Regions from separate parts of the Aquamicrobium lusatiense genome, predicted to be linked through region 1. Evidence: riboswitches for the same ligand, from Rfam matches in the RefSeq annotation. Region 1 holds a riboswitch; each other region holds the start of a gene.
What was found. A riboswitch is a leader RNA that binds a small molecule or an ion and turns the genes downstream of it on or off. The one in region 1 is predicted to bind cobalamin.
Positions count from the first base shown of each region.

Region 2: it holds a riboswitch for cobalamin, as region 1 does, so the genes downstream of both, HNR59_RS13275 (DUF1636 family protein) here and metE (5-methyltetrahydropteroyltriglutamate--homocysteine S-methyltransferase) in region 1, are expected to answer to the same signal.
Region 3: it holds a riboswitch for cobalamin, as region 1 does, so the genes downstream of both, HNR59_RS20160 (ABC transporter substrate-binding protein) here and metE (5-methyltetrahydropteroyltriglutamate--homocysteine S-methyltransferase) in region 1, are expected to answer to the same signal.
Region 4: it holds a riboswitch for cobalamin, as region 1 does, so the genes downstream of both, HNR59_RS08540 (CbtB-domain containing protein) here and metE (5-methyltetrahydropteroyltriglutamate--homocysteine S-methyltransferase) in region 1, are expected to answer to the same signal.

Region 1 is NZ_JACHEU010000001.1:1,404,850-1,410,742, forward strand. It holds gene HNR59_RS06735 (alkaline phosphatase) at 1-1,272, shown strand, start outside; gene HNR59_RS06740 (hypothetical protein) at 1,342-1,800, shown strand; gene HNR59_RS06745 (ABC transporter ATP-binding protein) at 1,805-2,470, shown strand; gene HNR59_RS06750 (ABC transporter permease) at 2,485-3,744, shown strand; cobalamin riboswitch at 3,820-4,030, shown strand; gene metE (5-methyltetrahydropteroyltriglutamate--homocysteine S-methyltransferase) at 4,125-5,893, shown strand, end outside.
Region 2 is NZ_JACHEU010000001.1:2,767,464-2,773,356, reverse strand. It holds gene cobN (cobaltochelatase subunit CobN) at 1-2,376, opposite strand, end outside; gene cobW (cobalamin biosynthesis protein CobW) at 2,411-3,448, opposite strand; gene HNR59_RS13275 (DUF1636 family protein) at 3,445-3,864, opposite strand; cobalamin riboswitch at 3,902-4,103, opposite strand; gene HNR59_RS13270 (winged helix-turn-helix domain-containing protein) at 4,120-5,322, opposite strand; gene HNR59_RS13265 (NADH-quinone oxidoreductase subunit A) at 5,639-5,893, shown strand, end outside.
Region 3 is NZ_JACHEU010000008.1:39,629-45,521, forward strand. It holds gene HNR59_RS20145 (pseudoazurin) at 1-205, opposite strand, end outside; gene HNR59_RS20150 (ABC transporter ATP-binding protein) at 218-982, opposite strand; gene HNR59_RS20155 (FecCD family ABC transporter permease) at 979-1,962, opposite strand; gene HNR59_RS20160 (ABC transporter substrate-binding protein) at 2,031-3,047, opposite strand; cobalamin riboswitch at 3,201-3,403, opposite strand; gene HNR59_RS20165 (TonB-dependent receptor domain-containing protein) at 3,692-5,893, opposite strand, start outside.
Region 4 is NZ_JACHEU010000001.1:1,783,984-1,789,876, reverse strand. It holds gene HNR59_RS08550 (pyridoxal phosphate-dependent aminotransferase) at 1-521, shown strand, start outside; gene HNR59_RS08545 (histidine phosphatase family protein) at 531-1,082, opposite strand; adenosylcobalamin (AdoCbl) riboswitch at 1,152-1,233, shown strand; gene HNR59_RS08540 (CbtB-domain containing protein) at 1,281-1,490, shown strand; gene HNR59_RS08535 (CbtA family protein) at 1,503-2,237, shown strand; gene HNR59_RS08530 (hypothetical protein) at 2,241-2,873, shown strand; gene HNR59_RS08525 (TetR/AcrR family transcriptional regulator) at 2,969-3,610, shown strand; gene HNR59_RS08520 (isovaleryl-CoA dehydrogenase) at 3,579-4,742, shown strand; gene HNR59_RS08515 (carboxyl transferase domain-containing protein) at 4,744-5,893, shown strand, end outside.

The DNA.
Region 1 (5,893 bases):
ATGGACGATCTTGATCGCATGGCCTTCATTGGTACCTCGTCGACCGAATCGGTCGCCACCGACAGCGCCAACACCATGTCGGCCTACATGACCGGCCACAAGAGCGCCGTGAACGCGCTTGGCGTCTACGCCGATCGCACCGCCGATCCGTTCGATGACCCGAAGGTCGAGACGCTGGTGGAGGCGCTGCGCCGCCAGACTTCCAAGTCGGTCGGAATCGTCACAACCTCCGAGCTCCAGGACGCGACGCCGGCAGCACTCTTCGCCCACACCCGCCGCCGCGCTGAAAAGGCCGCCATCAACACGCAGATCTTCGATCTGAAGCCCGAGGTCATCCTCGGCGGTGGTTCGGCCTACTTCCTGCCGCAGTCCGTTGCCGGCTCGAAGCGCAAGGACGACACCGATCACATCGAAGGCTTCAAGGAAGCCGGCTACACGCTGGCAACCACCAAGGGCGAGCTTGAGGCCGCCGCCGGCTCCAACACCGGCAAGGTGCTGGGCCTCTTCCACACCGGCAACATGGACACCACCCTCGACCGCGAATTCCTGAAGAAGGGCACGGTCGAGAAGTTCCCCGAGCAGCCAGGCCTGGTTGACATGACCAAGGCGGCAATCGACCAGCTTTCTAAGAACGCCGAAGGTTTCGTGCTGATCGTCGAGGCGGCCAATGTCGACAAGATGTCCCACCCGCTCGACTGGGACCGCGCGGTCGTCGACACCATCGAGTTCGACAAGGCGATCGGCGTTGCCCGCGAATTCGCCGAGAAGAACCCCGATACGCTTATCGTCGTCACCGGCGACCACACCCACGGCGTTTCCATCATCGGCACGGTCGACGACGAGAAGCCGGGCGACCAGATGCGCGAGAAGGTCGGCACCTATGCCGAGGCCGGTTTCCCGAACTACGTCGATTCCAACGGCGACGGCTATCCCGACAGCGTCGATGTCTCGCGCCGCCTGTTCCTGGCCGCCAACAACGGCCCGGACCACTACGAAACCTTCCGTCCGAAGCTCGACGGTCCGTTCGTTCCGGCCATTCAGGACGAGAACAAGAAGTACATCGCCAACGAAGCCTACAAGGATGTTCCCGGCGCGGTGTTCGTGGAAGGCAACATTCCGCGTGACGGCGACACCGGCGTGCACGCCGTTGACGACGTGGTGCTGCAGGCCACCGGCCCCGGCTCCGAGAACTTCAAAGGCTACATGGAGCAGAGCGACGTCTACCGCGTTCTGGCCGACGTTCTGGCCCTTGGAGCCGCACAGAAGAAGTAATTGCGGAAACAACAGAGAGCAGGCCCGGATCGTCTCCGGGCCTGCACCCGTTCAGTCAAGGAGGCTGCGATGATCTACACCGCCCCGGATCGCCGGCAGGCGCTCGCCATGATCGGTGCCGCCGCGCTCTGCCTTTCGGCAAGGCCGGCCCGTTCGGCACCGAGCCCGATTTCCTTCAATGAACTCTATGGCAAGGTCAGCGTGCTGGGCCTGACCTTTTCCGACAAAGTGAAGGCTCTGGAAGGCAAGCCGGTCGCCATGCGCGGCTTCATGGCGCCGCCCCTGAAGGCGGAAGCCAATTTCTTCGTGCTCACCGAAATTCCCATGGCGCTGTGTCCGTTTTGCTCGTCCGATGCGGACTGGCCGGACGACATCATCGTCGTCTATCTGGACCGGGCGCAGACCTTCGAGCAGGCAAATGCCACCATCGAGGTCTCCGGCAAGCTCGAAGTCGGCTCGTGGACCGATCCGGATACGGGTTTCGTCAGCCTGCTGCGCATCGTCAACGCCGATTTCCGAAGGGTTTAGAGTGATGCAGGCTCTGTCAATCGAAGGGCTTCAGGTCCGTTATCCGGGACTTCCCGTGCCAGCGCTCGATTTGGCCGGGTTGCGGCTGGAAGCCGGGGAAATGGTTGCTCTGGCGGGGCCTTCGGGGTCGGGCAAGACCACCTTCATCAACATCGTGACGGGCATGGAGCGGGCAGGAGCCGGCCGCGTGGTCTGGAACGACGAGGATATAGCCGCGCTGCCGGAAGGCGGGCGCGATCGCTGGCGGGCCCGCAATGTCGGCCTCGTCATGCAGGATTTCCATCTGTTCCCCGGCCTTTCGGCCGAGGCCAATGTGCTCTTGCCGCAGCGCCTGTCGCACCTGCGCCTGCCAGACGGAATGCAGGCGCGGGCCCGCGACCTGCTGGCGCGGGTCGGTATCCAGCGCCCCGATCAGTTCGTCGGCACGATGTCGCGCGGCCAGATGCAGCGCGTGGCTGTGGCGCGCGCTCTGGTCGGCCGTCCGGGCGTGATCGTGGCGGATGAGCCGACCGCGAGCCTCGACGCGGAAGCCGGCGCATCCGTCGCCAGCCTGCTGGTCGATTTGGCCGAAGAGGCGGGCTCCACGCTGATCGTGGCGAGCCATGACGAGCGGCTGATCGGCCGCATGAGCCGCACGCTGCGGCTCGAAAACGGCCGTCTGGCTGCATGAGGATCTGATACCGGATGTTTCATTTCATTCTTGCCGACCTGCGCCGCAACTGGATCGGTGCGCTCATTCTCGCCTTGCTGATCGCGCTGGCGACGGCGCTCGGCGTGTCCGTTACCTTGCAGGAGCGCGCATTGCGGCTTGGCAGTGCCCGCGCCGCCGCGGCCTTCGATCTGGTCGTCGGCGCGGCCGGTTCGGAAACCCAGCTTATCCTGTCGTCCATCTTTCTCCAGCCAGCACCGCTGCAACTGCTGCCGCCGGCGACATTGTCGGCCCTGCGCGCCGATCCGCGCGTTGAAAACGCCATCCCGGTGGGTTTCGGCGACTTTGTGGGCGGCTATCCCATCGTCGGCACCACCGGCGATGCCGTTGCCATGCTGGGCGGACTGGCCGGGGGCGAGGGCTTCAGCCATCTGGGCGACGCCATCGTCGGCTCCCAGGTGACGCGGGATATAGGCGACAGCTTCCACCCCTTCCATGGCAGCGTGGGTGAGGCGGGCGAGGTGCATGCGCATGTGGAATACCGCGTCGTCGGCCGCATGGCGCCAACCGGCACGCCGTGGGACCGGGCCATACTGGTGCCGATCCAGTCCGTGTGGGCCGCACATGCCGACCACGATCACGAGGCGGAGACGGCAGGGCTGGCCGCCGTAGCTCACGTTCCGCACGATCACGGGCACGACCACGGGCCGGGCTTCGCGGGCGATCCGGTTGACGAGGCCGCGTTGCTGAGCGCCGACAATCCGGGCGTGCCCGCCATTCTGGTCAAGCCGAAGAGCATTGCCGATGCCTACAATCTGCGCCAGCAATACCGCACCGAAACGACGCTCGCCGTCTTTCCCGGTGAGGTGCTGACCCGGCTTTACGGAACGCTCGGCGATGCCCGCCGCGTGCTCGGCTTCGTGGCCATGGGCGCGCAGGGGCTTGTCGGTGCCGCCATTCTCATGGTGGTGGCGGTTCACGTTCTCCAGCGCCGGCGCCAGATCGGCGCCTTGCGGGCCTTCGGCGCGCCGCGGCCTGTGGTGATGGGTATGGTCTGGCTGGAGGTCTTCATGCTCGTCGCGGCAGGCGTCATTGCCGGCTTCGCGATCGGCTATGCAATCGTGCGGGCAATCTCCTCGCATCTGGCCAAAAGCAGCGGTGTCGCCATGCCGGTCGAATTCCAGACGGCTGATCTGTGGACGCTGGCCGGCCTGTTGCTTGCCTGTGCGATTGCAACTTTGCTGCCCGCGCTGATCGCCTATCGCCAGAGCCCGGCGCAGGCATTGCGCGCCTAGCAAGAGTATTGCCAGTAAAGCAAATCACGATATAAACATTTCTTTATGTGATATTGACATCGTTTGTCGAAACGCCGAGATTGAAGGCGTCGTGGTTCTTCGGGGCGGACTTTTGCCCCGAAGCTAAGAGGGAAGCCGGTGCCTTCCATGGGAAAGCCGGCGCTGCCCCCGCAACTGTAGACGGATAGCCTTGCGTCCATTCAGGTCACTGGGGTGAAAGCCCTGGGAAGACGGACGCAGGCGATGACCCGTGAGCCAGGAGACCTGCCATGACGAAAACACGTCCACGGGCGGGGTGTCCCGGAGGCCATGATATGCCCGTATCGTGCGGGTGTTGACGGCTGCCTTGCGCATCCGCCCCAACCATCGGGGTTTATGGAATGGCCAAATCGAAAGTTTCCGTCGCAACGCTCGGCGTGCCGCGCATCGGCCGCCGCCGCGAACTGAAGTTCGCACTTGAAAACTACTGGTCGGGCAAGGACAGCGCCGAGGCGCTGCTCGAGACGGCCAGACGTCTGCGCGCAGACAACTGGCGCCTTCAGGCCGAAAAGGGCGTCACGCGCATTCCGTCCAATGATTTCTCGCTCTACGACCATGTGCTCGACACGGCCGTCATGGTCGGCGCGATCCCTCAGCGCTATGGCTGGACCGGCGGCGAGGTGCCGCTCGACACCTATTTCGCCATGGCGCGCGGCAGTGAGGGGGATGCCGGCTGCGGTCATCCCGGCCATGTCCATTCCACCTCGGCGCTGGAGATGACCAAGTGGTTCGACACCAACTATCATTACATGGTGCCCGAGCTGGCGCCTGATCAGGAATTCGTGCTGGCCACCACCAAGCCGGTCGATCATTTTCTTGAGGCAAAGGCGCTCGGCATCCACACGCGCCCGGTCGTGCTCGGGCCGGTGACCTTCCTCCGGCTTGCCAAGTCCGGCGGCGAGGAGTTCGATCTGCTCTCGCTGCTGCCCAAGCTTCTGCCGGTCTATACCGACCTGCTGAACCGCCTGCACGCGGCCGGCGCGGACTGGGTGCAGATCGATGAGCCCTGTCTGGTTCTCGATCTCGAAGCCGGCGAACGCGCCGCCCTCGAAACCGCCTACAATCATTTCGCCACGGAGGTCCCCGCGCTCAGCCTGATGCTCGCCACCTATTTCGGCGCGCTTGGCGACAATCGCGACCTCGCCGCTTCGCTTCCCGTGTCGGGACTTCATGTCGATCTGGCCCGCGCGCCGGAGCAGATTGAGGCCGTTGCGGCAAAACTGTCCTCCAACACAGTGCTGTCACTCGGGGTGATCGATGGCCGCAATGTCTGGCGAGCCGATCTCAATGCCATACTGGACTATCTGAAGCCGGTGGTGGAGGCGCGTCCGCTCGATCGTATCGAGATCGCGTCATCCTGCTCGCTGCTGCATGTTCCGGTCGATCTGGAGCTTGAAACGGCGCTCGACGCGGAGCTGAAATCCTGGCTCGCCTTCGCCACGCAGAAGCTCGACGAACTGGTCGTGCTGGGGCATGCGGTGTCGGAGGGCCGCGCCGGGGTTGCGGATGCCCTGCAGGCATCGGCCGACGCCATTACCTCGCGCCGTAAATCTCCGCGCGTGCACGACAGGAAGGTGGGCGACAGGCTTGCTGCCGTCACCGGGGCCATGGAACGCCGCAAGAGCACGTTCGCCGAACGGCGTGAAAAGCAGTCCGGCAAGCTCGATCTGCCGAAATTCCCCACCACCACCATCGGCTCGTTTCCGCAGACGGCCGAGGTGCGCAAGGCACGCGCCGCCCACGTCAGGGGCGAACTGAGTGCTGCCGACTACGAAGCCTTCCTGCGCAGGGAGACGGAAACCGCGATCCGCTGGCAGGAGGAGATCGGTCTCGACGTGCTGGTCCATGGCGAGTTCGAGCGCAACGACATGGTGCAGTATTTCGGCGAGCAGCTTGCCGGTTTCGCCTTCACGCAGGCCGGCTGGGTGCAGAGCTACGGCTCCCGCTATGTCCGTCCGCCCATCATCTACGGCGATGTCTCGCGCCCCGAACCGATGACGGTGCGCTGGTGGCAATATGCGCAGTCGCTGACCGACAGGCCGGTCAAGGGCATGCTCACCGGCCCGGTGACCATTCTCAACTGGTCGTTCGTGCGCGACGACATTCCGCG
Region 2 (5,893 bases), 1.4 Mb from region 1:
CATCAGCGCCAGCCCCTGCGCGATTTCCTCGCCGCCGGTGCGCAACGAGGCCGAGCCCCACAGGTCGATGACCAGCGCGCGCGGCCAGTCGCCATGGCTTTGCAGATAGGTCGTCACCACCTCATGGGCCGCCGCCTTGCCGAGGTCGAAGGCGGTGGGGGTGGGCATGGTGCGCGGATCGGCGGTGAACAGGTTGCGGCCGGTGGGCAGCACGTCGGTGCGGCCCCGCGCCGGCGCGCCGGACGGGCCTGCGGTGACGTGGCGGCCGTCGAGCGCGGCGAGGAGGCCGGATTTTTCTGTTTCCGCGCTTTGCAGGCACAGCGGATCGGTTTCGTCAGCCGGAGCGCGGCCATAGATGTGCAAGCCGTCCTTGATGGCGAAATCCTTGAGGTCGCACAGCCAGGCATCGATGCGGCGCAGCGCCTCGTCGGGCGCGTCGGTGGTTGTCACGCCGGCCTCGACGGCGAGCCCGGTCTCTGAGGCCGTTTCCACGATCAGCTTCGCCAGTCGGTCGCGGCGGCGGCGGTCGAGCCCGTCGGCCTGCGCATATTCGTCTACCAGCTGTTCAAGCTTCTGCTGATGCTCGTCCAGTCCGGCGCTGGCGAGCGGCGGCGGCAGATGGCCGAGCGTGACGGCTGAAATGCGCCGCTTGGCCTGCGCCGCCTCGCCGGGATTGGAAACGATGAATGGATAGACGACCGGCAGCGGGCCGGTGACGATTTCGGGGAAACAGGTTTCGCTAAGCGCCACCGTCTTGCCCGGCAGCCATTCCAGCGTGCCATGCGCGCCGACATGGACGATGGCATGGGCATCGAGCCCCTTCTGCATCCACAGCCCGAAGGCGACCAGTTCATGGCGTGGGGGCAGGGTGGGGTCGTGGTAGTCGGCCCGGCGGTCCTCGGAGCGGCCGCGATCCGGGGCGAGGGCTACCGTGACGTTGCCGAAACTGGCGGCCCGGAAGGTAAAGCTGGGTTCGGCGGGTTCGCCCCATGCGTCGAGGACGGCCTCGCGTGCTTCAGCGGGCAGGTGGGCGAAGTGCGTCCTGTAATGCTCGGCGGCAATGCCGTGGTCGCCACCGTCGAGCATATCGAGCAGGGCGCGCGGCGATTGCGGAATCCGGTCAACGGCATAGCCGGCATGCTTCAGGTCATGCAGCATGGCGAGCACGCTGTTCGGCACATCGAGACCCACCGCATATCCGGTGCGGCCGGGCGCGCTCGGATAATCCGGGATGAGGATGACGACGCGCCGTTCGGCTGGCGGCGCGGCGCGCAGCCGCAGGAAAGCGGAAAGCCGCCGCGCCACCTGCGCTACGCGGTCGGGCACCGGCTGGTTTACGTTGGCGCACAGGCCGAGTGCGGCATCGACATCCGCCTCCGCCTTGAAGGAGATCGCGCCCGCCATGATGCGCCCGTCGAGTTCCGGCAGCACGGCGTGCATGGCGAGGTCGGCGGGCGTAAGGCCGCGCTGGCCGCTTTGCCAAGCCTCGCGTTTCGTCGTGGCGACGATCACCTGAAACACCGGAATGCCGGTGCGGTCGAACAGGGTTTCCGCACCCGGCTCGGCGCCTGAGGCAAAAGCCGTGGCGGTAACTATGGCCGTCGGTTGCAGAGCTGCGATTGCCTGCTCGACGAAGCCGAGAGAGGCTGCGTCTTTCAGGCTGGAGACGAAGATTGGCACCGCCGCGATGCCGGTAAGGCGCAGTTCGGCGGTCAGCGCATCGATGGGGGCGACGTCGTTCGCCAGCAGCATGGAGCGGTAGAAGAGGATCGGCACGGCGGGTGCGGCGCTCTCGTCCGCGATCTGCGGTGTCTCGACCACGCCCGATCCGGGCTCATAATAGCCGGCTCTCGGCACGGGTTCCGGAGCAGGGGCCTCGGCCTCATGGCCGGCAAGGTTTGCGAGACGCCGCACCAGCGCCTGCATGTTGGCCGGGCCGCCCTCGCGGAAATAGCCCAGCAACAGGGAAAGTTCCTCGCGCGGCAGGGTGGAAGCCTGCGCCAGCCGCTCGTCCTCGTCGCGGCATTCGCCGGGCAGCAGTGCCAGCCTGATGCCTTTGGCGCGGGCGATGGCGGCAAGCTGGTCGCAGCCGTAGCGCCACCAGTCATAGCCGCCCAGAAGCCGCACCAGAATGACCTTTGCGTGGCTGGCGACGCTGTCCACCCACAGATCGACGGACATGGGATGGCGCAGGTCGCGCAGCGCGGCCAGCCGCATGGAGGGCAGGCGATCCGCCTCCGCCTTCCACGCGGATGCAAGCGCCGCCAGATCGCTGTCGGTGAAGGACAGCGCCACCACCTCGCCCGGCGTCTGGCGCAGGTCGACCGGCTCGATAACGTCATCGAGCGAGGCGGAGGTGGTGGTCAGGATATGCATGGTTCAATCCTGATGAGCGGCGCGCCTGCCGTGTTCAGCCCGCCAGTATCTTTTCGATCGCCGGCTGGTCGAGACCTTTCAGGCCAATCACCACCAGCCGCGAACGGCGCTCGTCCTGCGCCGTCCAGGCGCGATCATAATAATGATTGACGCGCGGACCAACAGCCTGAACCAGAAGGCGCATCGGCTTGCCCGCCACGTCCACGAAACCTTTGACGCGCAGCACGTCCTGCTGCTCGGCTGCAGCGGCGATGCGGTGGGCGAGGTCCTCGGGATCGGTGACGGAAGCGATGTCGACGATAAAGGTGTCGAAATCGTCGTGCTCGTGATCGCCGACGCCATCATGATGCGACTTGCGGTTTTCGATGTCGTCCTCGACGGCGAGGCCGAGGCCGAGCAGGATCGAGGGATCGACCTTGCCGTGCTCGGACGGAACCACCTTCACCGCCGGTCCGATATGGGCATCGACGATCCTGCGGGCGCGATCCGCACCAGCTTCATCGAGCAGGTCGTTCTTGGAGAGGATGATGAGGTCGGCGCAGGCCACCTGATCCTCGAAGACTTCTTCGATCGGGTCGTCATGGTCGAGCGACTCGTCCTCTGCGCGCTGGGCGGCAAGCGCGTCCATGTCGGAGGCGACCTTGCCCTCGGCAAGGGCCGGACCATCGACCACGGCAATGACGCCGTCCACGGTGACGCGGCTTTTCACCGTCGGCCACTGGAAGGCCTGCACCAGCGGCTTCGGCAAAGCGAGGCCAGAGGTCTCGATCAGGATGTGATCGACCTTCGGCGTGCGCGACAGGATCTGGTCGAGCGCCGGCACGAAATCGTCGGCAACCGTGCAGCAGATACAGCCATTGGCCAGTTCGACGATGTTTTCCTCGGGACAGGTGTCGATGCCGCAGCCTTTCAGGATTTCGCCATCGACGCCGACATCGCCGAACTCGTTGACGATGAGGGCGAGGCGCTTGCCTGCGGATTGTTCGAGCAGGTTGCGGATCAGCGTGGTCTTGCCGGCGCCGAGGAAGCCGGTGACGACGGTGCAGGGCACGCGGGTGGCGTTTGTGGTCATGATTGGTCCTTCAGAAGGGTCAGGGGAGGAATGCGCGCGACAAGGCCGCGCTTGAGTGAGTCGGGGCGGCCGCGCCACGGAATTTTTCCGTCTTCGGCGTTGGCCAGCTGACACGCGCCGGTCACCAGATCGGCGCCGCTGTCCTCGGCGAGGTCGCCGAAGACGTAGCTCCATGCGCCATCGTGCAGGATGGAGGCGCTGAGGCGGCGCTTGCAGTTGCCGAGGCATTCCACCGTGCGCACCTCGACCGGCTGGCCGGCGGCGGCACGGCGCGCGTCCTCGGCCAGCTTCTCACCGGCGCGCGGATGCGCATCCGAGCCGCTGGCGTCGCGGCAGGAAATGCAGACGATGATCGTGGTGCCGCTGGTCCGGTTGCCGGACTGGCCGGTTTCGCAGGCGGCGGGATTGCTGTCCAAAATACGCTCCTTGCCCGGGAAACCCGCCAGGCTTGCGGCTTTTCTCGTACAGACGGCAGGTCTCCTGGCTTGCGGGTCATCGCCCTGATGCCGCCTTCCCGGGGATCACCCAGTGGCTGCCGGCAAGGACTCGTCGCTTACAGTTGCGGGCACAGCCGCGGAGTCGGGAAAAATCCCTCACCGCGTTCCCTCTTAGCTCCCCTTCTTTGAAAGAGGAGACCGTCGCGGGGATTTAGGCTCGGGCGGGTCGCACTGTCAACGCGCGGCGATGGCGACCAGCGCAGGTCCGAGGCTGCCAGCCGGGGTGATTTCCATGCGGTCGAGCTGCAGCCACTGGCGCATCTGGTCCAGCTCTTCGCAAAGTGCGGCGGCGGTTTCAGGCGGCGCGTCAGGTTCGGCATAGGCGGCATGGACGCGCAGAGTGCCGGCGGGGCGGTCCGCCTTCAGGTCCACGCGCGCCACGATCCGGTCGCCAAGCAGGAACGGCAGGACGTAGTAGCCATATTGCCGCTTTTCGGCCGGCGTGTAGATCTCGATGCGGTAGCGGAAGCCGAACAGGCTTTCGGTGCGGTCGCGTTCGAACACCAGCGGGTCGAAGGGGGCGAGCAGGGTGCGGGCCTCGATCCTGCGCGGCAGGCGCGCGTCGCGATGCAGATAGGCTTGCTTGCCCCATCCTTTGACGGTGACGGGAATCAATTCCCCTTCCTCGACAAGATCTGCGATGAGCGGAGCGGTCTCCGTCGCGGCAAGTCGAAAGTAATCGCGCAGGCAGGCGGCGGTGGCGATGCCGTGGGCGCGCGCGGATATGCGCAGCAATTCGCGCTGGGCATCTGCCGCAGAGAGAACCGGCAGGTCGAGGACCGCCCGGGGCAGGACGCGTTCCGGCAGATCGTAAACCCGCTCAAACCCGCGCCTGTGGGCGGTGGTGATTCTTCCTGCCCAGAACAGCCATTCGAAGGCCATCTTTGCTTCGCTCCAGCCCCACCAGCCGCCGGAGCCCTTGTGGCCGTCCATGTCGGAGGCTGCGAGGGGCCCGCGCGTTTCAACTTCGCGAAATATCTCCGCGATGAAATCCGCCCGCTCGCGGCCGAACCTGGCCAGTCCGCGATACATCTCCTCGCCGCGCTCCGCCCTTTCCATGCGCCATCGCAGCAGCGGATAGGTCTCCAGCGGCAGCAGCGAAGCCTCATGCGCCCAGTACTCGAAAAGCTGGCGCTTCGCTCCCGGACGGGCCGCGTCGTCGAGCAGCGAAAGCGGGTAGGGGCCAAGCCGCGAATAGAGCGGCATATAGTGCGCCCGCACCACGGCGCTGACCGAGTCGATCTGGAAAAGCGCGGTGCGTGAAACGACACGGGAGACGTGCCGGCGGTCGGGTGCAATTTTTGCGCGAGGCGCGCCGAAGCCCTGCGCGGCCAGCGCAATGCGTCGTGCAAGGGCAGGGGAAATGGTTTCCTTCATATGATCCAAGCCTATCTGGAGTCATGGTTTACAGCAGCCCGATTCCTGCACGCTACCAGCTAAACCCCGGGAATACTGTCAGGACTAAAAGTGGAGTAAAAAGTGAAGGAAATCAAAGATGATCAGTTTTGTCGCAGATAGTGTGCAGTGCAGCGTTTTGAACAAGGTTTGACTTGCTTCGGCCATCCGCCTGCGCTAACCCTCGCCGCGTTGCAGCATGGGGCCGAAGAGGTTCCAGGGCAAATCTGTCACGCTTCCGTAACAGGGCCGGCTGCGCTAGTCTCAGGCGGATCCGCCGCCAACGGAAAGTTGCAGCATGAACGAGTTGCTAAGTTCGTATCTGCCGATCGTCATCTTTATCGGCGTGGCACTGGTGATCGCACTGGCGCTGATCGTGGCCCCCTTCCTGGTGGCCTATCGCGACCCCGATCCTGAAAAGCTGTCGGCCTATGAGTGCGGTTTCAACTCGTTCGACGATGCGCGCATGAAGTTCGACATCCGCTTCTATCTGGTGTCGATCCTGTTCATCATCTTCGATCTGGAGGTCGCGTTCCTGTTCCCGTGGGCGGTT
Region 3 (5,893 bases), on a different contig from region 1:
CCATGCCCTCGACCGTCGCGGCATTGTGGCCGCTGGTGGTCTTTATGAATTTCACCGTGTCGCCGGGAGCAATCTGCAGAAAATCAGGCTCATAGACCATCGGGCCGGATGCGTTGCGGTTGAGCATTTTCACCTCGTGCATTTCGGCGAAAGCCGGTGCGGAGATGACGAGCGAGGCAAGCATCAGGGCGGAAACGAGACGCATATGGAATACCTTTCAGCGGAGATGGTCGAGGCGGAAAATGCGGGCGCCGTCGGCAGGATCGACGACGATGCTGGCGCGCACGCCGAATACCTCGGCGATGCGGTCGACGCTCAGAACCTCCTGCGGTGGCCCCAGCGCCACCAGCCGCCCGCCAGCCATGACGCCGACGCGGTCGCAGGCCAGCGCCTGATTGAGATCGTGCAGCGCGATGATCGATGTCACCGGCAGGGCGGCCACAAGGTCCAGCATGGAAAGCTGGTGGCGCACGTCGAGATGATTGGTGGGCTCGTCGAGCAGCAGGATGCGCGGGCGCTGGGCAAGGGCGCGCGCCAGATGCACGCGCTGCTTCTCGCCGCCGGAAAGCGTGGCCCAGAAGCGGCTTTCAAATCCGTGCAGATCCGCATCGGCCAGTGCCCCGGCAACGATACGGTCGTCCTCGTCCGACCACGGTTGCAGGGGCGTCAGCCAGGGCGTGCGGCCAATCTCCACCGCATCGCGCACGGTGATCGCCTCGCCGGTATCCGCCTGCTGTTCGAGATAGGCGATCTTTTGGGCCGCGAGCCGGCGCGGCAGACCGGAAAGCGGCTGCCCTTCCACGGCGACTTTGCCCGTTGTCGGCTTCAGAATTCCGGCAAGCAGGCGCAGCAGGGTCGATTTGCCCGAACCGTTGGGACCGACCAGTCCAAACGTCTCGCCCTCGCGCACGGAAAGATCCACGCCCTGCACGATCCGGAGACGGCGCACGCTCCAGCCGAGATTGCTTGCTTCAAGGATCATGGCCGGCGGCGTCCCCTGAGCAGGATCAGGGCGAAGGCCGGCGCGCCGACCAAAGCCGTGATGACGCCGATCGGCAGCACCTGACCGGGGATCATGGTGCGCGAAAGCACGTCAGCCGCGATGAGGAAGGCTGCGCCCGTCAGTGCCGTCGCCGGCACCAGGCGCCCATGGCGTACGCCGACGACGAAACGCGCGGCATGCGGGATGACCAGCCCGACGAAGCCGATGGAGCCGACGATGGAAACCATGACGGCAGTGACCAGCGCGGTCAACCCGATCAGCACGACCTGCACCCTGCGCACGGCAATGCCCAGCGAGGCTGCGGAGTCGGCGCCGAAGGCGAAGGCATCGAGCGCGCGCGCATGCCAGACGCAGGCAATCAGCCCGGTCAGGGCGATGGGTACGGCCAGCGTTACATCCGGCCAGCGCACGCCGCTCAGATTGCCGAGCAGCCAGAACATGATGCCGCGCGCCTGTTCGGCATTGGCCGATTTGGTGATGATGAAGGAGGTCAGTGCGTTGAAGAGTTGCGAGCCGGCGATGCCCGCCAGAATGATCTGTCCTGTGCCGCGCGTGGAAACGCCGCCGCCCGCCGCCCGTGCCAGCAGGGCGACCAGCAGGAAGGCGGTGACCGCACCGGCGAAGGCGCCGAGCGACATGGATACCGCCCCGCCGCCGATGCCGGCAATCGTCACCGTCACCGCACCCGTCGAGGCACCGGCGGAGATGCCGAGCAGATAGGGGTCGGCCAGCGCATTGCGCAGCAGCGATTGCAGCACGAGGCCGGACAGCGCCAGCCCCGCGCCACAGGATGCGGCCACCAGCGCACGCGGAAGGCGATAGTTCCAGATGATGCCCATGTCGATCGGATCGAGCGGATAGGCAGCACCCAGAACCTTGTTGGCCAGCGTCTGCACCACGATGGAGAGCGGAATGGGCGTCTCCCCGATGCAGGTGCCGGCAAAGACCGTCGCCGCCATGGCGACGAGCCCCGCAGGCCAGCGCCACCACAGGCGCGCTACGGAAGGCCGGCCTGCGGTGGTAATGGTCACCTGGCGATGCCCTTTTCGACCAGCGCGTCCGCCAGCACCTCGATGCCGGAAACCGTGCGCATGGTGGCGTCCATGGCATGGGCGTCCATCACCACGATGCGGTTGTTCTTCACCGCATCCATCTGGCTGGCAACCGGATCGCTCTTCAGGAATTCGAGCTTCTTCTCGAAGTCGTCGGCAGGGAAGCGGCGGCGATCCATTTTTGCGATCACGATCAGCGTCGGGTTGGCCTTGGCGATGGTTTCCCAGCCCACGACCGGCCATTCCTCATCCGATTCCACGATGTTGCGGATGCCGAGCTTGTCCAGCATGTAGGCCGGACCGCCCTTGCGACCGGCGACATAGGGATCGATGTTCATGTCGGCGCTGGAGAACCAGAACACGGCCGACACGTCCTTGAGATCGAGTGCTTTTGCGCGCTCGACCGCATCCTGCTCGCGCTTGACCAGATCGGCGACGACTTCCTCGCCCTTGTCCTGCACGTCGAAGATTTCGGCAAGCTCGCGCACGCCCTGATGGATGGTTTCGGTCGAGAAGGCGGCGGTGCGGGTGCCGTCGACGCCGACCGAGTTGTCCTTGGCCACGCAATCGGCAGGCATCACATAGGTCGGGATGCCGACCTCGTGGAACTGCTCGCGGGTGGCGACGATGCCCTCCGGCCCGACATGCCAGATGAACTGGACGGCAACGACGCCGGGCTTCTTCGCCACGACGCTTTCGAAGCTCGGGTCGTTGTCGGCAAGGCGCTCGACCTTGTCGTTGATCGCCTTGTGCTCGGGCAGAACGTCGGTGAACCAGACGGAGGTGCCGGTCACCTTGTCGCCCAGGCCAAGGGCATAGAGCGCCTCGGTGGCGGCCTGTCCGACGGTTACGCTCGTGGCTGGAGCCTTGTCGAAGGTGATCGTCTCACCGCAGTTTTCCAGCGTGAGCGGGTATCTGGTGGGTTCAGCGGACGCATGGGCCGTGAGCAGCGCAAGGCTGGCGGCGGCAAGTGCCAGACGCGGGAAGGTCATGACGCGAAGTTCTCCGATCGGTTTGCGGCAGGGACCGAAGGCTTCGGGTCGGGACGGCAATGGAAAGCCGCGCATCGCCACGGATGCGCAATAGAGCCCGTACAGGCAGGGACGGCTTCATCGACAACCTCTCCCGGGCACCCCGCCCGGCACATTCAGTTCCAGTTGTCGGCAGGTCTCCTGACTGACGGGTCACCGTCCCTTCCCCACCTTCCCGGGCCGAAGCCCAGTGGCATTTCGGGGAGAGGACTCAACCGCCTACAGTTGCGGGGGCAGTTTCGTTTCGCAGGCCTTTTTGAAGCCTACGGCGAATTCCCTCTTCGTTCCTTGCGGAAACCGACACCTGCTCGTATCGCATGTGCGTCAGGCTTTTCAAGCTATTCGTCGCGCCTTCCCCAGAGCCTTTTGCGGCCCCTGTCGGGGGAAGATCACAGCTTGCAAGCCCGCTCCTGCCTTGACCCATGATGAGGCTGAAAGAGCTGCCGGATGCAGTTGTTGCAGGGAGAGAGGCTCTGACGCTCGCCGGCCTGTGCGAGCACCCTGCCGATCTTGCCGTGGGTGGCACGTCCGGCACGGAGACGCCCGATTTGGGCGCCTCCCGCTGCGGTAAAGCCCTTCAGGTGCTGTTTCGTGATCTGCTGATCTCAGAACCTGTAGTTCAGCCCGACCTTGATCATGTGGAAATCGAGAGCGTTTGAGGCATTGCGGCCGTTCACGGTGCTCGAACTGCCCGGATGGTTGGTGGTCGTCGTCTCATAGATGGGCTTTTCATAGGGCGTGCAGAAGCTCGGATCCATGTCGCACAGCCATGCCATGCTGGGGTCCTGCGAAGGGTCGACCGTTTCATATCCGACGACGGTGGTCGTCGAGGTAGTATAATCCTTGCCTGTGCCGGCACGGGCATTTCTGAACCTGAAATCTTTCTTGCCGAAGCGGCTGTAGGTATAGTCGGCCTTGATCGACCAGTTGTCGTTCAGCGCATATTCGAGACCGCCGCCGATGGTAAAGCCGGCGCGTGTGGCGGCGGCCTTCTCGACGGAGAAAACGGTCGTTTGCGTACCGTTGGGGAGGGTTTCATCGGCCTGGTCGGAAATGTACTGGTCGCGCCACTGTGTTTCGCGGGCGAGCGCCAGTCCACCCGAGGCATAGGCCATGAAGCGGTTGCTGAAAGCGTAGCCGATCTTCGGGCGCAGGCTGGCCATCCAGTCGATGTCGTAGCTCGTATAGGCATCGGCATGGCCCTTGGCCGCCAGAACGGGATCGGTGGACAGAACCTTCTTCGATCCGGTGATGTTGTAGGTCTTGCTCCAGTCTCCCTCCAGACCGAACACAACCCCGTTGTCGAGCTGCCAGTTGTAGCCGGCCTGTACGCCGAACATGGCGCCGTTGAGCTTGAGATCCGCCGATTCCCGGGCAGCGATGGTGCTGTCGGAACCGTCGAGCGTCGTCGTGGAGCCCCATGTGCGGCCGAAGGCGCCGCCGGCATGCACGCCGGCATAGAGCCCGCTCCAGTCGATGGCCGCAGCTTCGCCACCGCGCGCCGCGCCGTGGCCGCCCGACAACCCGGCGAGCGGATTGCTGAACGGCTGGAAACTCTGCTCGCCACCGAAGGATCCCGTCAGGCTCGCATAGAAAGTCCGGCCCGGTCCCGGCTGCGTAACAAGGCCAAGCGGATCGACATAGAAGCGGTCGAACAGGTTCTCCACGCGCACCGCAGCGGTCAGGTCCTCGGTGATCCTGTATTCGGCGAAGACATCGACAAGCGTGTAGGGCTTCCAGTCGACAAGGGAGATGAACTCGCTGGCGCCCTGCGCGGTCACGTCGCCATGGCCGATGGCGCGGGGGCCGACATGGGAAATGCGCCCGCCAACCGTAAGCTGATCTTCGAGCAGCTTCTGCGACAGCGTCAGGTCGATCGTATATTCCGGCTGCACATGGTTGGTGGCATAGTCGCCGTAGAGCGATTTGTTCTCGCAGGTGCCGGCGGTGCGGCAATACTCGACGTTGAGGAAGTAGTTGGCCGAGAGATCGGCCGTGAAACCGCCGATCTCGTAGCGGCCGGAAAGCTCGATGCCGGAGAACTTCGCCCGGTCGATGTTCTCGATGTTCAGCGTCAGCGGCCCCGAGCCGTTACGGACCGACCGTGCGATATAGTCCTTCACACCCCAGTTGAAGTAGCCGAGCTTGAGCATGCCCCGGTCTTCGCCGGTCAGCAGACCGTCACGGGTCAGGTTGGTGCCGACTTCCCAGTTGCTGGAGCGCTCCGGCTTCACATCGGCGTTGGCGACCACGCTGTTGAAGGCCGAGACGGATTCGATGACGCTGGGTGCGCGCATCGTGTTGGAATAGTTGACGTAGAACTGCGAACCGTCGAAGGGCTCCAGCGTCACGCCGACGGATGGGCTGAACCCGCCATCATTGGTGCGGAAGCCGAGAACCCTGCTCTCGATGTCCTCGCGCTCATAGGGATCGTAACGATCCTTCGACCAGAAATGCGAATAGCGAAGCCCGGCGTTCAGCGTTGCCCAGTCGACCGGCTTCCATGCCGCCTTCGCATAGATTGCGGCTTCGTGGCGAATGGCGTCACGCGCGGTGTTCCAGGCTTCCAGCGCCGCCGTGTGGCGGCTGCCGCGCGTATCCTCGCCGCGATAGGACAGGCCGTAGCTGAGATCGACATCGCCATAGCCGGTCGAGAATTTCGACAGGTTGGAGAGATCGGCACCCCACATGTCGGAATCGGAGCCGACCCGGAACCCGGCAGGCAAGCCGATCTGTTCGGGCGTTACGCCGCGACCGCCGCGGATCGGGTTGCGCAGTTCCAGATGCGTCCAGTAGAGATTGCCCTT
Region 4 (5,893 bases), 380 kb from region 1:
GCGAGCTGGCGCCGGCTTCCGCCCTGCCGGCAATCGATGTTTCGTGCCCTAACGTGGTGCGCATGCGCACCTTCTCCAAGGCTTACGGGCTTGCAGGCATTCGCTGCGGGTATGCCATCGGAGAAGAGGCGGTTATCGCCGCCTTCGAGAAGATCCGTAATCACTATGGCGTCAGCCGCATGGCGCAGATCGCGGGCGAGGCCGCGATCAAGGATCAGGCATGGCTGGCAGAGGTGGTGCGCAAGGTGGAAGCCGGACGGCAGCGCATCGCCGCGATCGCTGCGGAAAATGGGCTCGACGCCCTGCCCTCCGCCACCAATTTCGTGGCCGTGGACTGCGGCAGGGACGGCGCTTTTGCGCTGAAGGTGCTCCAGAACCTGCTGGCGCGTGAGGTGTTCATCCGCAAGCCGATGGTGGCCGGGCTTGATCGCTGTGTCCGCATCAGCGTCGGGCTCGACCACGAGCTCGATATTCTGGCTGAGGAACTGCCGAAAGCACTGGCCGCCGCTCGCGCGGGATAGGCTGGCTGTTCATCGGGAGACCATACGCAGAGCCCAGCGACGGCCATCGCTGGTGAAGTGGGTCAGGCTGAGAGGCTGAACATCTACTGCCCGGAAAGCCTGCGATGGCGCGCCAAGCACTTCGCAGACGGCAGCACGAATGACTGCGGGGTGCGTGATTGCAAGCGTATGCCCCGAAAGGCCGAGGTTTTCCTTCAGAAAAGCCGCGATACGCCGGCGCAGATCGTTCAGCGTTTCGCCGCCGTGCGGTGCAACATCCGGGTCGGACATCCATGCGGCAAGTTCCGCCGGATCGAGCTCGGCAAGCCTGCGGCCGGCCCACAAGCCGAAATTCTGGTCGGCCAGCGCCGCGACAGGCTCCCCCTTCAGGCCCAGAGCATTCGCCGTTTCCAGAACCATGAGCTCCGGCCCGTGCCAGACACGATCCGCATCCGGGATTTGAGTGGCCAGCCTTTGCGCCTGAGAGAGCGATTTCTGCTCCAACGGTTCATCCCGATGAAAGGCATTGCGGCGCAAAGCGGCGGTCGCACCACAACAAATCAGGGTCAGGCGTCCTGTCATATTCTCTCGCGTCTCCCCTTCAGTTCAATTGACAGCCATACAGGACGGCGGGTAATTTCGGCAAAGGTTACGGATCCGGAAGCTGGTGAAAATCCAGCACGGTCGCGCCACTGTGACCGGCAGGAGTGCCGGAAGTCAGACCTTGGTTCGTCTCCCCAGCTTGCATGAACGGGACGCAGGATCCCAGGGAGAAGCACGATGTCCGACATTACTTTTGCACCAGACGTGCGGCCGGTTCCTATTCCGGTTCGCGAAATCATGCCATGGGCCATTTTCGGCGGCCTGCTCATGATTCTGGGCATCTATTTCATCGGCGCGGAAGAAGGGGCAACGACCCTGTTCTCAAGCCTGAGCACGCATGAATTTGTTCATGACGCGCGTCACCTCCTCGGCTTCCCCTGCCACTGAAAGAACAGCGCCATGGTTGGAAATCTTCTGCTTCGCGGGATGCTGATCGGCGTCCTCGCTGGTCTCTTCGCATTCGGTTTTGCCCGCGTGTTCGGCGAACCTCACATCGACACCGCCATCGCTTATGAAGAAGCGGCGGCCGCAGCCTCCGGCGAACCGGCCGAGGAAGAGGAAGAGCTGGTCAGCCGCGAAACGCAGGCCGGACTTGGCCTGCTGACAGGTTCGGTCGTCTATGGCGCCGCCATCGGCGGGCTGTTCGCGCTGGTCTTCGCCTTCGTCTACGGGCGTGTCGTCACGCTCACGCCCCGCGCCACCGCCGGCCTGCTGGCGATCGCCGCCTTCATCGCCGTGGTGATTGCCCCAGCCATGAAATATCCGGCGACGCCGCCGGCCGTCGGCAATCCCGAAACGATCGGCGAGCGCACCGAGCTGTTCTTCGTCATGCTGATCGTCTCGATCATAGCGGCCGTGATCGCCGTTGCGCTGGCGCGGCGACTGTGGAGCCAGCTGGGCGGCTGGAATGCCGGCATCGTCGGAGGCCTCGCCTTCCTCGCCATCATCGCCATTGCCCAGTATGCGCTGCCGACGGTAAACGAGATTCCAGAAGGCTATTCGGCCGATCTGATCTGGCATTTCCGCACCTCCTCGCTCGGCATGCATGCGGTGCTGTGGACGGTGATCGGGCTCGGCTTCGGCGCGGTTGCCGAGCGTGCGCTGGCGACCCGCCAGCGCGGCCGGACGGCCTGAGATATGCAGGCGCGGCACGCTTCTCCTCTGGCGCGTGCCGCGCTTGTTCTTGCCCTTGCAGCGACGGGTTTTGCCAGCAGAGAGGCCGAAGCGCACCGGCGCTTCAACCCGGAAGAAATCAAGGGCATTCCGATCGCCAGCCTGTCGCACGGGCAGATGGCGGTGATCGCCGACTACCGCAGCGACATCATGAAACTGGCCGCGCAGGAGCGGCAGATGGACGACACCTTCGTGCGCCTGCTGAACTATGGCAACATCCAGTACACCTATTGCCTGTGGGGTCTGGTTCCCGGCACACTGGCCGACGAGGAAAGCCCCTTCAACGAATGCGCCCACGCCTATCTGTCGGCCGCGCGCGAACTACTTTCCCACATGCGTGAAACATCGGCCAACAAGGAGGCGGTCGAAGATCTCGTGTCGCGCATCGATGCGGACATGGTGCGCAAGGAATCCTCCTTCGTGCTATGCCAGTACAGCGCCGACACCTTCGATACGGCCAGCGTGGTTCGCCCCGTATGGAGCGATATTCCCAAACATTTGCCGAGCCTCGCCGCCTTTTCCGGGTTGGGGCTGGCCTTAGCCGCGGCAGGAATGGTGCTCGGCAAGGGACGCTCGCGGCCTGACAACCACAACTGAGTTCACAATCGACCTGCTATCCCCTGCTATTCATGATCTTGTCTGCCTCTTGAATTAATTGAACGTGCGTTTTATTAAAGGAGTGGAGGAACCCGATGGCACGCACTGCAGGATCGGATGGCGAGAGAACGGAAGCGGCGATCCGCGAGGCGGCCGTCGATCTGATCGCGCGCCATGGCTACGAGGCTGTATCCATGCGCCAGCTTGCGGCGCGGGTCGGCGTCCAGGCGGCGGCGCTCTACCGCTACTTTCCCACCAAGGAAGACCTGCTCTTCACCCTGATGCGCGAGCACATGGAGGCATTGCTCGGCGCATGGAGCGAGGCGCGCCCTGCCACCACGGACGCCACCACGCGCCTTGCCACCTTCGTCGCAAACCACATCGCCTTCCATATCGAACGGCGTTCGCAGACCCATATTTCCAACATGGAGCTGCGCAGCCTCTCACCCGAACGGCTGACCTTCATCCTGCGGCTGCGCACTTCTTACGAAAAAGAGCTGCGCGCCATCCTGCGCGACGGCGCGGAAGCCAGCGTCTTCGATTTGGACGACATCGGGCTCACCGCCATGGCGGTGATCCAGATGATCACCGGCGTCATCGTCTGGTTCCGGCCGGACGAGCGGCTTTCGGTGGAAGGGGTGACGCAGACCTATCTTTCCATGACAATGCGCCTTGTCGGGGCGACCACGAACCGGGAGACACAGCATGTACACGCAGGCACTCGACTTCGGGCTTGACGAAGACGTCGCGGCACTTCGCGACCTCGTTCACCGCTTCGCGCAGGAAAAGGTCGCGCCGCTGGCGGCGGAAATCGACCGTAGCAATGAATTCCCTGCCCATCTGTGGGGCGAAATGGGCGCGCTCGGCCTGCTCGGCATGACCGCCAACCCGGCCTTCGGCGGAACCGGCATGGGCTATCTGGCGCATGTGGTGGCGATGGAGGAGCTTTCGCGCGCCTCCGCCTCGGTCGCTCTCTCCTACGGCGCGCATTCGAACCTGTGCGTGAACCAGATCAATCGCTGGGGTACCGACGCCCAGAAGGAAAAGTACCTGCCGGCGCTGTGTTCGGGCGCTGCGGTCGGCGCGCTGGCCATGTCCGAGCCCGGTGCGGGCTCCGACGTGGTGTCGATGCGGCTGAGGGCCGAGAAGAAGAACGACCGCTTCGTGCTCAACGGCACCAAGATGTGGATCACCAACGGACCGGACGCCGACACGCTGGTGGTCTACGCCAAGACCGATCCGGAGCGGAAATCGCGCGGCATCACCGCCTTCCTGATCGAAAAGGGCTTTGCCGGTTTTTCGGTGGCGCAAAAGCTCGACAAGCTCGGCATGCGCGGCTCCAACACCGGCGAACTGGTGTTCGAAAATGTGGAAGTGCCCTTCGAGAACGTTCTTGGCGAGGAAGGCAGGGGCGTCGAGGTGCTGATGTCCGGCCTCGATTACGAGCGCACCGTGCTTTGCGGGGGACCGCTCGGCATCATGGCCGCCTGCCTCGACGTCGTGGTGCCCTATGTGCGCGAGCGAAAACAGTTCGACCGCCCGATCGGCGACTTCCAGCTAGTGCAGGGCAAGCTCGCCGACATGTACACAACGCTGAACGCCTGCCGGGCCTATGTCTATGCGGTGGCCTCTGCCTGCGACCGCGGCCAGACCACGCGCAAGGATGCGGCCGGCTGCATTCTCTACTCGGCCGAAAAGGCTACGCAGACGGCGCTCGACGCCATCCAGCTTCTTGGCGGCAACGGCTACATCAACGATTATCCGACGGGGCGGCTGCTGCGCGACGCCAAGCTCTACGAGATCGGCGCCGGCACGTCGGAAATCCGCCGCTGGCTGATCGGCCGCGAGATCATGAGCGAGGAGATCTGAGGTGGCGGTGCTTCGCTCGCAGATCTCCCCTTCTTCCGACACCTTCCGCGCCAATGACGAGCGTATGCGCGCATTGGTGGAGGACATTGCCGCCAAGGCCGAAACCGTGCAGCGGGGCGGCACGGAGGAGTCGCGCCAGCGCCATGTGAAGCGCGGCAAGCTTTTGCCGCGCGAGCGGCTGGCGCAACTGCTGGATGCCGGCTCGCCCTTCCTCGAAATCGGCCAGTTCGCCGCATGGGACATGTATGGCGGCGACATCGCCTCGGCCGGCATGATCGCGGGCGTCGGCCGCGTCGAAGGGCGCGAGGTGATGATCGTGGTCAACGACGCCACGGTCAAAGGCGGCACCTATTATCCGATGACCGTGAAGAAGCATCTTCGGGCGCAGGAGATCGCGCGGGAGAACAACCTGCCCTGCGTCTATCTGGTCGATTCCGGCGGCGCGAACCTGCCCAACCAGGACGAGGTTTTCCCGGACCGCGAGCACTTCGGCCGCATCTTCTATAACCAGGCCACCCTGTCGGCGGCCGGCATTCCGCAGATCGCCTGCGTGATGGGCTCGTGCACGGCGGGCGGCGCCTATGTGCCGGCGATGGCCGACGAATCGATCATGGTGCGCAAGCAGGCGACGATCTTCCTTGGCGGCCCGCCGCTGGTGAAGGCCGCGACCGGCGAAGATGTCAGCGCCGAGGAACTGGGCGGTGCCGACCTGCACACGCGCGAATCCGGCGTGGCCGATCACCTCGCTGTGGACGACGAGCATGCGCTGGCGATCACGCGGCGTATCGTCAGAAATCTGAATCGAAAGAAGGAGATCGGGCTCGATCTTCGCGAACCACGCCCACCGCTTCACGATCCGCGCGAACTTTACGGCATCGTGCCGACCGATCTTCGCCAGCCCTATGACGTGCGCGAGGTGATCGCGCGCATTGTCGACGGCTCCGACTTCGACGAATTCAAGCAGAATTACGGCACCACGCTGGTGACGGGTTTCGCGCACCTCTACGGCATGCCGGTCGGCATCATCGCCAACAATGGCGTGCTGTTTTCCGAAAGCGCGCAGAAAGGCGCGCATTTCATCGAGTTGTGCTGCCAGCGCGGCATTCCGCTGGTGTTCCTGCAGAACATCACCGGCTTCATGGTCGGCAAGA